4 regions of the Erwinia billingiae Eb661 genome follow, and region 3 is predicted to be linked to each of the others. Evidence: predicted binding sites of a transcription regulator. Region 3 holds the regulator's gene; each other region holds the start of a gene.
What was found. Region 3 encodes PurR, which represses purine synthesis genes. Its sites were predicted from a motif close to CANGCAAACGTTTGCNTG; they were not measured.
Positions count from the first base shown of each region.

Region 1: the regulator PurR is predicted to act here: its motif matches at 2,080-2,097, upstream of tusA (sulfurtransferase TusA).
Region 2: the regulator PurR is predicted to act here: its motif matches at 1,345-1,362, upstream of rbsD (D-ribose pyranase).
Region 4: the regulator PurR is predicted to act here: its motif matches at 1,292-1,309, upstream of purL (phosphoribosylformylglycinamidine synthase).

Region 1 covers NC_014306.1:4,719,516-4,722,653, forward strand. Annotated here, with positions in the region: gene EBC_RS22970 (zinc/cadmium/mercury/lead-transporting ATPase) at 1-1,723, shown strand, start outside; gene tusA (sulfurtransferase TusA) at 1,759-2,004, opposite strand; gene EBC_RS22980 (7-cyano-7-deazaguanine/7-aminomethyl-7-deazaguanine transporter) at 2,208-2,873, shown strand; gene EBC_RS22985 (DcrB family lipoprotein) at 2,972-3,138, shown strand, end outside.
Region 2 covers NC_014306.1:16,569-19,706, reverse strand. Annotated here, with positions in the region: gene rbsA (ribose ABC transporter ATP-binding protein RbsA) at 1-906, opposite strand, end outside; gene rbsD (D-ribose pyranase) at 914-1,333, opposite strand; gene alsS (acetolactate synthase AlsS) at 1,485-3,138, opposite strand, start outside.
Region 3 covers NC_014306.1:2,167,567-2,170,704, forward strand. Annotated here, with positions in the region: gene punC (purine nucleoside transporter PunC) at 1-239, opposite strand, end outside; gene punR (DNA-binding transcriptional activator PunR) at 353-1,264, shown strand; gene purR (HTH-type transcriptional repressor PurR) at 1,313-2,338, opposite strand; gene cydH (cytochrome bd-I oxidase subunit CydH) at 2,623-2,712, shown strand; gene EBC_RS11410 (C40 family peptidase) at 2,756-3,138, opposite strand, start outside.
Region 4 covers NC_014306.1:3,782,510-3,785,647, reverse strand. Annotated here, with positions in the region: gene mltF (membrane-bound lytic murein transglycosylase MltF) at 1-1,128, opposite strand, end outside; gene purL (phosphoribosylformylglycinamidine synthase) at 1,398-3,138, shown strand, end outside.

The DNA.
Region 1 (3,138 bases), 2.5 Mb from region 3:
TGCCTGGCCCATTGCCCGCAGCGCGCTGCGCTTGATCCGCAGCGGCACCCCATTTGCCATTGAAACCCTGATGACCGTCGCGGCCATCGGTGCATTATTTATTGGCGCCACCGCAGAAGCCGCGATGGTGCTGCTGCTGTTCCTGCTGGGTGAACGGCTGGAATCCTTTGCCGCCAGCCGCGCCCGCCGTGGCGTGACCGCCTTAATGGCCCTGAAACCGGAAGAAGCTGTCCGGGTGAGCGGGGAGAAGCGTGAAACGGTTGCCCTCAGTGAACTGCGCCCCGGCGACAGAATTGAAGTGGCCGCCGGCGCGAGATTGCCCGCCGATGCGCGTTTACTCTCGCCGTTTGCCAGCTTTGATGAAAGCGCATTAACCGGCGAATCGGTGCCGGTCGAGCGTCAGCAAGGCGAAGCGGTTACCGCAGGCTGCCTGAGCGTGGACCGCCAGGTGCTGTTAGAAGTGATATCCAAACCAGGTGAAAGTGCCATCGACCGCATTCTGCATCTGATTGAAGAAGCCGAATCCAACCGGGCACCGATTGAGCGCTTCCTTGACCGCTTTAGCCGCATCTACACGCCGGTAATTATGGCGATGGCGCTGCTGGTCGCGGTGATCCCGCCGCTGCTGTTCGCCGCCGACTGGCAGCCGTGGATCTACAAAGGCCTGACGCTGCTGCTGATTGGTTGCCCTTGCGCATTAGTGATTTCAACGCCTGCGGCCATCACCTCCGGGCTGGCGGCGGCATCCCGCCGGGGTGTGTTAATTAAAGGCGGTGCCGCGCTGGAGAGCCTGAACGCCATCCGCACCTTTGCCTTCGATAAAACCGGCACGCTGACCGAAGGAAAACCGCAGGTCACCGCGCTGATCCCACTGGCAGAGGAGAGTGAAGATTCCCTGCTGGCCAAAGCGGCAGCGGTGGAAGCCGGTTCGTCGCATCCCTTAGCCAAAGCCATCGTGGCGCTGGCTGGCCAGCGTGGCTTAACGCTGGCAGCGGCGACCTCGCAACGCGCGCTGGCCGGCAGCGGCGTTGAGGCTATCGTCAGTGGTCACTCACTGCTAATCAGCGCGCCCGCCAGGCTGGATCAAGGCACGCTCAGCCCTGAACAGCAGGAACGGGTGAGCGCGCTGGAAGCCGAAGGAAACACCGTGGTGGTGCTGTTGCAGGAGAATCAGCCAACGGCGCTGATCGCCTTGCGTGACACGCTGCGTGCCGATGCCGCCGCCGCGTTGGCGGAGTTAAAAGCGCTGGATATTCAGGCGGTGATGCTGACCGGAGACAATCCGCGCGCCGCTGCGGCGATCGCCGGTGAGCTGGGCATCGACTTCCGCGCAGGCTTGTTGCCCGCCGATAAGGTCACCGCGATTGGCGAACTGAATCAGCAGCAGCCGGTGGCGATGGTCGGTGATGGTATTAACGATGCGCCGGCAATGAAAGCCGCGACGACCGGGATTGCGATGGGCAGCGGCAGCGATGTCGCGCTGGAAACGGCGGATGCGGCGCTGACGCACAACCGGCTTGGCGGACTGGCCACGATGATCCGTATCTCCAGGGCCACGCACGCCAATATCCGGCAAAACATCACCATTGCGTTGGGGCTAAAAGGGGTGTTTCTGGTGACCACGCTGCTGGGAATTACCGGCCTGTGGCTGGCGGTACTGGCAGACTCCGGCGCGACGGCGCTGGTCACCGCGAATGCGTTAAGGCTGCTGCGCAAACGCTGAGTGGCTCCGCGTAAAACCGGGCCCGAGGCCGATGCTTAGAGCCCTTTCTTCAGCAGATACTTATAGGGTGTCTGCTCGGTCATCTGCGCCACCAGCTGGTGTTCCATAAAACGGCAGAAGCCGGGGATATCACGCGTGGTGGCCGGATCGTCGGCAATAATCAGCAGGGTTTCGCCCTCCTGCATATGACGCACGGTTTTACGCACCATCATTACAGGTTCCGGGCAGCGCAGGCCCATCGCATCGAGGGTTTGATCGGGATTGGCGAACAGATCGCTCATAGCAGTCTCATTAAAACGGAAGAAATACCTGCGCTCATTTTACCCTCACCTTTTGCATGTGCAAGTGGGTACCGCGACGATAACGTTTGCGCTAAAATTAACCGTTGCAATAGCACTCTGTTTCGGTAAGATGCCGCGCAATCGCTATTGCGACACAATTTTTCATTGGGTTCCCTCACCCCAATCTTCAAAAAGGTCATATGATGATTTCGTTCTCGAATAGTCAGCGCACGCATGCGTTGATTTGGCTGTCCCTTTTCCACGTGCTGGTGATCACCTCCAGTAACTATCTGGTGCAATTGCCGATCTCCATTTTCGGTTTTCACACCACCTGGGGCGCGTTCAGCTTCCCGTTTATCTTCCTGGCAACCGATCTCACCGTGCGCATTTTTGGCGCGCCGCTGGCTCGTCGCATCATCCTTGCGGTGATGGTCCCGGCACTGTTTATCTCCTACGCCGTCTCCGCGCTGTTCTATCAGGGTGAGTGGCAGGGCTTTGCCGCATTAGAAAACGTCAACCTGTTCGTTGCCCGCATCGCCTGCGCCAGCTTTATGGCCTACGCGTTGGGCCAGGTGCTGGATGTGCACGTCTTCAACCGCCTGCGCCAGCTGCCGCAGTGGTGGATTGCCCCGGCCTCCGCGATGTTCCTCGGCAATATCAGTGATACGCTGGCGTTCTTCTTTATCGCCTTCTACAAAAGTCCCGATCCGTTTATGGCGCAGAACTGGGTGGAGATCGCCCTGGTGGATTACAGCTTCAAGGTGCTTATCTGCATGATTTTCTTCCTGCCGGCTTACGGCCTGTTGCTGAATGCCATGCTGAAGCGTCTGGCGGAAAAATCGAACCGCGCTCAGGTTAACTTCGGCTAAGCTGCATTCTGTGACAGAGCGACAGTTGCTTTTGCCCGCTGATTACTATTTTATGAGGGGCTGTAAAGCAGCACACGACTAACGTAAAAGGGATCATGATGCGTAACTTACTGAAATATGCCGGTATCGGCTTACTGGTGGTTGGACTGACCGCCTGCGACGGCAAAGATGACAAAGCCTCTGCGGATGATAACGGCGTCAGCAGCAGCCAGAGCAGCCAGGCCGTCACCCTGATGGACGGCAAGCTGGGCTTCACCCTGCCAGC
Region 2 (3,138 bases), 2.2 Mb from region 3:
CATCGCGCCGTATAACACCTTCATTAATTCGGTACGGCCCGCGCCCATCAGCCCGGCAACACCCAGAATTTCACCTTTGCGCAGGGTGAAGCTGATATCGTCAACGCCCGGCCCGGTAAGATGTTCCACCTTGAGGCGAACCTCACCAGGCGCTTTATCCAGCCGCGGGTATTGCTCTTCCAGCTTGCGGCCAACCATCATTTCAATCAGCGAATCTTCTTCCAGGCTTTCCACGGCCCGCTCGGCAATAAACTGTCCGTCGCGGAAAATGGTCACGTCATCGCAGATTTCGAAGATTTCCTTCATGCGGTGCGAGATATAGACAATGCCGCATCCCTGCGCCTTCAGCTCGCGGATCACGCGGAACAGCGACGCGGTTTCGGTATCGGTCAGTGCATCGGTGGGTTCGTCCATCACGATCACTTTCGACTCATAACTCAGCACTTTAGCAATCTCGACCATCTGCTGGTCGCCGATCGACAGATCGCCCACCAGCCTGTGGCTGCTAAAACGCAGATTGAGTTTTTTCAGCAGCACGTCGGCTTCGGCGTGCATTTTCTTCCACTGGATGCGGCCAAACGCATTAACAAACTCACGGCCGAGGAAGATGTTTTCCGCAATGCTCAGCTGTGGGATCAGATTCAGCTCCTGATGAATGATGCCAATGCCGGCTTCCTGTGACGCTTTTGGCCCGTTGAAGGAGACGTCATTGCCCAGCCAGGTGATGCGGCCCGCATCACGCGGATAGATCCCGGTCATCACCTTCATCATGGTGGATTTACCGGCACCATTTTCGCCGACCAGCGCCATCACTCTGCCCGGATAGACCGAGAGTGCCGCGCCGGAAAGCGCCTTCACGCCGGGAAAGGATTTATCAATACCTTGCAGTTGCAGTAAAGGTTGCATCATGGCCTCAGAAGGTCACGCCAGCGGTCAGGATGATATTCGCGTAGGGGGAACATTCCCCACTGCGGATCACGGCCTGACTACGCTGGGTTTGCTGTTTTAACTGGTGATGAGTGACGTACTGGATCGAGATGGTGTTTCCCTGATGTTGTTGCAGCAAGTCGAGCAGGGCTAACAGGTCGCTGTGAAGCTTGGGATTATGAGATTTGATCTCTTCCGCGATGATGGCACTTTCTACCTGCATCTCTTCGGTCACGGTGTGAACCACCTGCAGAAAGCTGGGAATACCGTGGGTCAGCGCCAGATCGATACGCTGAGGGCCGGCCGGAATTGGCAAGCCCGCATCGCCGATGGTCAGGCTGTCGGTATGCCCGAGGCGGGAAACCACGGACGAAATATCAGAATTCAGTAAGGTGCCTTTTTTCATCTTTCACTCCAGAGCGAAACGTTTCGCTGATCCGGAGTTTAAGAGAGGCAGGGGCGAAAACAACCGCCAAATCGCGAAATTGTGATCGCCATCGAAACGTTTCGCTGTTGCCTGCCTCGGGTTTGGCTTAAGGCTGCGATCGTGGCTGAGGTTAGAGGATCTGGCTTAAATGGAGCTGGCCCATCAGCAAATGATTGTCGGCATAATCGACCGGCACCGCGACCACTGCAGGTCCCTGCACATCCATGGCTTTACGCAGCGTTGGCTCTAACGCTGCTGCGCTGTCGACCGCAAATCCGGCAGCGCCAAAGGCTTCGGCGTAAGCTTTGAAATCGACCGGGCCGAATTTAACCCCCGACACCCGCTGATATTTCTTCTGTTCCTGCATCGCCACCATGTTGTATTCCTCATCCACCCAGATGATGTGCAGAATATTGGCTTTGAGCCTGACGGCAGTTTCCAGCTCCATACTGGACTGCAGGAATCCGCCATCGCCGGAGACCGACACCACTTTACGGCTCGGGTCGACCAGCCAGGCGCCAATGGCCCACGGCAGCGCCACGCCCATCGTCTGTTGCCCGTTGGAGATCATAATCTGACGCGCCCGGAAGCTGTAAAGGTAGCGGGCAATCCAGATATGGAAGCTTCCCATATCCACCGTCAGGGTGACGTCGCTGTTAATGATGTCCTGCATCGCCCGCACAATGCGCAGCGGATGCAAGGCAAACTGATTCAGATTCTGGCCCTGCAATGTCAGCAGTTCCCGCTGTTGCTGGCGATCGTGCAGAATCGATGCGGCCTGTGAGCTGAGCTGCAAAGGCGAGGCAATGCGCGCGGCGAGTTTGTCGAGCGTTGCGGCGATATCGCCCACCAGCTCAGCATCCGGCAAATAGCAGTTATCCGCTTCCGCAGGCAACACATCGATATGCACCAGCGTGGCCGTCCCGCTGTTCCACATGGCCGGCTCATATTCCACCGGGCTGTAGCCGATGGTGATAATCAGGTCAGCCTGACGTAACAGACGATCGCCCGCCTGATTGTTAAACAAGCCTACCCGGCCAGCAAAGCGTGAAAAGTGTCCCTGACGTACGGCCCCAGCCGCCTGATAGGTGCTGGTGACGGGAATATGGCTGCGCTCCAGCAAACGGTGTAGCGCATCGCTGTTTTGCGGCTGGCTGGCCATCAGTCCCAGCAGCAGAACCGGGTTTTTGGCCTGCGCAATCTGTGCGGCAACCGCCTCAATCGCCACATCTGGCGCGGCGCCCAGCAACACCTGACCTTTGCTGCTCAGCAGATTGCCCCGGGCCGGTTGATCAACAATATCCTGCGGCAGGCTGACAAAGGCACCGCCGCCTCGGCCGTGTTCAGCCTGGCGGAAGGCGTTGGAGATCACTTCAGACAGGGCATTGGCATCGGTGACTTCAACGGCATATTTGGTGACCGGACGAAACATGGCAACGGTGTCCATGCTCTGATGCACCTGTTTTGCACTGTCCGCGCGCTTCACCGCGCCGCCCAGCGCCACCACCGGATCGCCTTCACTGGTGGCGGTGGCCATACCGGTGATCAGGTTCGAGCAACCGGGGCCGGAGGTGACCAGCGCCACGCCCGCGTTGCCGGTCAGCCGCCCGACTGCCGCCGCCATAAAGGCAGCATTGGCTTCATGGCGCACCGGGATGGTCTGGATAGTGGAGTCCACCAGCGAATCAAAGACCTTATCGATTTTGGCGCCCGGAATACCAAAGACCTGCTTCACGCCCTGAGCTTCCAGCTGCGCCACGACCAGATCGGCGCCATGCTGCCAT
Region 3 (3,138 bases):
AACAGACTCAGACCCATCAACAGCACAGGCTTACGGCCAATACGATCCGACAACGGACCCCAAAACAGCTGGGCGATGGCAAAACCCGCCAGGAACAGGCTGAGGCTGGCGCTGATGATCCCGGCATCGGTTTGCAGGTCTTGTTGCATGGCACCAAAGGCAGGCAGGTACATATCGGTAGCGAGGAAACCTGCCACGCTTAACAGCGCCAGGTAAACAATAAATCCTTTCGAAGGCATTCTTTTGCTCTTTATTTGTGATGAACGAAACGCCGCAGAGTGTAATCGCGTGCCATACAGCTTGTGAAACGGTAATATTTGCAGGTTGCGTTCAAAAATATTGCAGGCAGATTATGTGGTCAGAACATTCCCTTGAAGTGGTTGATGCAGTTGCCCGCAGCGGCAGTTTTACCGCTGCCGCCGCAGAGCTCCATCGCGTACCCTCAGCCATCAGTTATACCGTGCGGCAGCTGGAAGAATGGCTTGCCGTGCCGTTGTTTGAGCGTCGCCACCGTGATGTGGTGCTGACCGATGCGGGACGAGTATTTATCCAGGAGGGCCGCAGTGTCATCAAAAAAATGCTCGCCACCCGACGGCAGTGCCAGCAGGTCGCTAACGGCTGGCGAGGGCAAATTAATATCGCCGTCGATCGCATCGTTAAATCTCAGCGAACCCGACAGCTGGTAGTCGACTTTTATCGGCACTTTCCGGATATGGAACTGCATCTGTCAGCAGAAGTTTTTAACGGCGTCTGGGATGCGTTGGCCGACGGGCGGGTGGATGTGGCCATCGGCGCGACACAGGCTATCCCGGTAGGTGGCCGCTTCGCCTTCCGCAATATGGGCGCGCTCAACTGGCGCTGTGTGGTTGCCGCGGATCATCCGCTGGCACGTCAGCACGCAGAAACCAGTGAAGAGGCCATTGGCGAATGGCCTTCACTGGTGCTGGAAGATACCTCAAGAGCCTTGCCGAAACGCACCACATGGACGCTGGATAATCAGCGGCGGCTGGTGGTGCCAGACTGGGAAAGCGCATTTGACTGCCTGCTGGCGGGCTTATGCGTGGGGATGGTACCGGGCCATCTGGCGCAACCGCTGCTGCAAAAAGGCGCTTTGCATGAATTGACGCTGGAAGGCGGATTTCCGGACAGTCCGTGCTGCGTGAGCTGGTCTGAGCAGCAGGCTTCACCGGCGCTGAGCTGGTTGCTGGATTATCTGGGTGACAGTGACACGCTGAACAGTGAATGGCTGAAGGAAGAGCCCTGAGCCAATTGGGTGTGCTGAGGGAGAATTCGCCCTCAGCACTGAGCGGGACTAGCGGCGGTAATCCAGGAAGGGACCATCGGCAACCGAACGGCGTTCGATCAACGTAGGATGTACTTCAATCGTCTGCGGTTCTTCACGCTTGCTGGTGATACGATCTAACAGCATATCGAAGGCGGTTTCGCCCAGCTGTTCTTTTGGCTGGTGAACCGTGGTCAGGGCCGGTGTGAAGTAACGGGCGTTGCGTACGTTATCGTACCCGATTACCGATATATCCTGCGGAACGCGCAGGCCCATCTCATCAGCCGCACAAATTGCGCCCATCGCCATCACATCGCCACCGCAGAACACCGCCGTTGGACGCTGCTTCTGCGAGAGGATTTGCTGCATCGCCTGGTGACCTGATTCAGGTTCGAAATTGCCCTGAACCAGCCACTCGTCACGCAAGGTAATCCCCGCTTCAGACAATGCTTTCATAAATCCGGCAAGACGGCCACCGCCGGTGTTGCGCTCCATCTGACCCGGGATGACACCAATATCTCGATGCCCACGGTCGATCAGATAACGGCCAGCCAGATAACCGCCTTCAAAGGCGTTGTCTTCTACCGTATCGGTAAAGTCACCGCGCGATTTGCCCCAGTCCATCACCACCATCGGAATATTGCGGTTATCTTCCAGCATGGTGATCAACTCGTCAGGGTATTCGGAACACATCACCAGCAGGCCATCCACGCGTTTCTGCGCCATCATCGACAGATAGGCCTGCTGCTTGGCAAGATCATTGTGGGCGTTACCGAGGATCAGCGTGTAGCCTTTGGCAAAACAGCGGTTTTCAATGGCTTCAATAATTTCGGCGAAATAGGGCGCCTCGCTCGAAGTAGCCAGCAGCCCGATGGTTTTGGTGTGATTCACCTTCAGACTACGGGCAACCGCGCTGGGTGAATAGTGGAGCGCCTTAATGGCGGCCCACACGGCTTCCCGCGTTTCTTCTGCAACGAAACGGGTCTTGTTGATGACGTGGGAGACGGTGGTGGTGGACACCCCGGCTTGCTTTGCCACATCTTTAATTGTTGCCATGAAATAACTACTCCTGCGCCTATCTTAACCGTTTGATAAGCCTGTTGTTAATCGTTTGCCTGGTGAGATCGAAAACCTGACGTCTGAAGTCGTTTTTTAGTTGCTGTCCGGAGTCGTCAGGAAGGAAAAAGCGCTGATTAAAGACCGCTAAACACCTTAAGGTGCGGGCCGTTGCGCAACAAAAAAAGAATTCTAACAAGGCTTGGCAGAGAAAACGAGATTTTTACCGTCAAGTATGGGAAAATTGATGGCATCATAAACTGTAGGGCTATTTAGGATTAAAAATGGATACCGATCTGAAGTTCTCTTTACTGACCACGGTTTGCGCACTGTTGATGATTATGGCGTTTAGCTTCACCGCGATTATGCATTAAGTGCAAACAGGGCCGGTCTGACGATCGGCTCTGAGTATTTCCGCTATCGAATGGTTTTTGGCGTCATCATCCGGCGGGCACCAATATAGTGGCGCTGCCAGTAATCATCTGCCAGAGCGCTGACCTGAATATCCTTGCCAGTACGTGGCGACTGAATAAACTTCCCACCACCCAGATACACGCCAACATGATCTGCCGTCTCGCGCCCGTTAATGCGGAAGAAGACTAAATCGCCTTTCTCCAGCTCATCACGCTTTATCGAAGCCGCATCATGCAGGTGATACATCTCATTCGCCGTGCGCGGGATTTTAAACTTCACTAAATCCTTGTAGGCATACCACACCAGGCCGCTGCAATCGAAGCCGGTTTTAGGCGACGTTCCGCCCCATTGGTAAGGTTTACCCAGCTGGCCCATCAGTTTGGTCA
Region 4 (3,138 bases), 1.6 Mb from region 3:
AATCTTCTCATCGTCTGGGATGGTTTGCGGCACTTTTTCCATCATTCGCACCAGATATTCACTGCCGCCACGGATGCTTTGCTCGGGATCGGTGCGGTCACTGACGTTCAGACTTTCAGCCGTGTTGCGGGTCAGCATCATCATCCCGCGCACGCCGGTCGGGGAGGTTGCCTGAGGATTCCAGTGCGACTCCTGATAGGAAATCGCCGCCAGTAAACGCCAATCGATCTCGCTGGCATACTTTTCAAACAGCGGGCGAATATCCGGCAGCGTGCCATCAATGGCGCGCAGGAAGGTGCGGGTATCGACATAATCGAAGGTCCCCACGTGGCCGAGGTACTTCTCATCCAGACGGGCCATCGCGCCTTCTTCACCCATCTGATTAAAGTAGTCGAGCATCGCCGCATTCAGGCTGTCGTCCTGATCGCGCTGCATATACCAGGTAATCGGCTCTTCATCGGTAATATCAAAGGCGACCGCCAGCTGCGGATGGATGCGCTGGAGCAGGGCGATCGACACGGAATCCCCCACCGTGTAATCCAGTTTGCCATCGGCCACCGCTTCCAGCAGGGTGTTCGGGCTCTGATCGGTCGAAATCGCCCAATCCAGATCGGGATACTGATTCTGCTTAATGCCGCGCAGGGTGGAAAGGTAGGCCGAGTCGGAAGCGACGGTCAGTCGGCCATGCAGCTCACCGAGGTTTTTTGGGCGTGGCTTACCCATCCGGTAAACCAGTTGCTGGGATACGGAGTAATAAGTGGGGCCAGTACGAAAGCGCGATTGACGTTCGCCGCTGTAAATTAAGCCTGCGGCCAGCACGTCAGCTTTATCATCTTCCAGGTCGTCAAACAGGTCACTGAGGTTTTGCCGGACGGTGATCTGCAGCTTCACGCCAAGATAATCAGCGAAGCGTTTCGCCAGCTCATAGTCCATTCCGGCTGGGGCTTTATTAATGGTGTAGTAAGTCAGCGGGGAAGTTAACGTGCTCACACGCAAAACTCCCCGTGATTTTATCTGCTCTATCTGGTCCTGTTGACCCCCGTACCAGGGGATCGATGGCCACAGTGCCAACGCAAGCAGCACGGTAACCAGGCCGATGAAAAGATAATTAATTTTCAGGCGTTTCAAATGGTTATCTCTCGATTGCTCTCAGGTTCTGTCTGTAACGGCAGTATTTGATGTCTATAATGGTTCCTGAGCGTGGGGCATTTTGCGCAACTCGGTGCCCCTGCGCAACTGAATTCAACCTGAATTGTGTGAATTTCAGCCAATTCCTTGGTGCGATTTATTCTGCGCAAACGGTTTCGTAACCGGTGGGGATTCTCTATAATACCGCCCGCTTTCCCTGTTGCGCCCAAAGAAGCGTCGCCCGGCGCTTCGAAGACGAGAGATCTTTGATGATGGAAATTCTGCGTGGTTCGCCCGCTCTGTCGGCATTTCGTATTACTAAATTGCTGGCCCGCTTTCAGGACGCTCACCTGCCGGTGAGTGACATTTACGCTGAGTACGTCCATTTTGCTGACGTCAGCACGCCTCTGGCCGCTGATGAAAAAGCCCGTTTACAGCGCCTGCTGAAGTACGGTCCCTCTCTCGCGGAACATACGCCGGAAGGGCGCCTGATTCTGGTGACACCACGTCCGGGAACCATTTCGCCGTGGTCGTCTAAAGCGACCGACATCGCGCACAACTGCGATCTGCCTCAGGTGCTTCGTCTGGAGCGCGGTCTGGCTTTCTATGTTAAGGCCCCACAGCTGACCGACGCCCAGTGGTCGTTGCTGGCTGCGCTGCTGCATGACCGCATGATGGAAGTGGTCCTCAGCGATTTGAACCAGGCTGAACAACTGTTTGCTCATCACCAGCCTGCTCCGCTGCAAAGCGTCGACGTGCTGGGTGAAGGCCGTGACGCGCTGGATAAAGCCAACCGTAAGCTGGGTCTGGCACTGGCCGATGATGAAATCGACTACCTGCTGGCGGCCTTTGAAAAACTCGGGCGCAACCCGAACGACATCGAGCTGTATATGTTTGCCCAGGCGAACTCCGAGCACTGTCGTCATAAAATCTTCAACGCCGACTGGATTATCGACGGCGAGCAGCAGCCAAAATCGCTGTTCAAGATGATCAAAAACACCATGGAGAAGACCCCGGACCACGTGCTGTCTGCCTATAAAGACAACGCCGCGGTGATGGAAGGTTCTCAGGTGGGCCGTTTCTATGCGGACGCAGAAAAAGGGCAGTACGACTTCCATCAGGAAGAAGCGCACATTCTGATGAAGGTCGAAACCCATAACCACCCGACGGCGATTTCGCCATGGCCGGGTGCGGCAACCGGTTCAGGCGGTGAAATCCGTGATGAAGGCGCAACCGGACGTGGCGCGAAACCGAAAGCGGGTCTGGTTGGCTTCTCGGTTTCTAACCTGCGTATCCCAGGTTTTGAACAGCCGTGGGAAGAAGACTTCGGCAAACCTGACCGTATCGTCACCGCGCTGGATATCATGACCGAAGGCCCACTGGGCGGCGCGGCATTCAACAACGAATTTGGTCGTCCTGCGCTGAATGGCTACTTCCGTACCTATGAAGAGCAGGTCAACAGCCATAACGGCGTGGAGTTGCGCGGTTACCACAAGCCGATCATGCTGGCTGGCGGTATTGGCAACATCCGTGCTGACCACGTGCAGAAAGGCGAAATCACCGTCGGTGCCAAGCTGATCGTGCTGGGTGGCCCGGCGATGAACATTGGTTTGGGCGGCGGTGCAGCCTCTTCCATGGCTTCCGGCCAGTCTGATGCCGATCTGGATTTTGCTTCGGTACAGCGCGACAACCCAGAAATGGAACGTCGTTGCCAGGAAGTGATCGACCGCTGCTGGCAGCTGGGTGAAGACAACCCGATTCTGTTTATCCACGACGTGGGTGCAGGCGGTCTTTCTAACGCGATGCCTGAACTGGTCAGCGACGGCGAGCGCGGCGGTCGCTTCAACCTGCGTGACATTCTTAACGACGAACCGGGTATGACCCCGCTGGAAGTCTGGTGTAACGAGTCCCAGGAACGCTACGTGATGGCGGTTGCGCCAGAGAAGCTGGAACTGTTTGCCGAACTTTGTAAGCGTGAACGTGCGCCATTCGCGGTGATTGGCGAAGCCA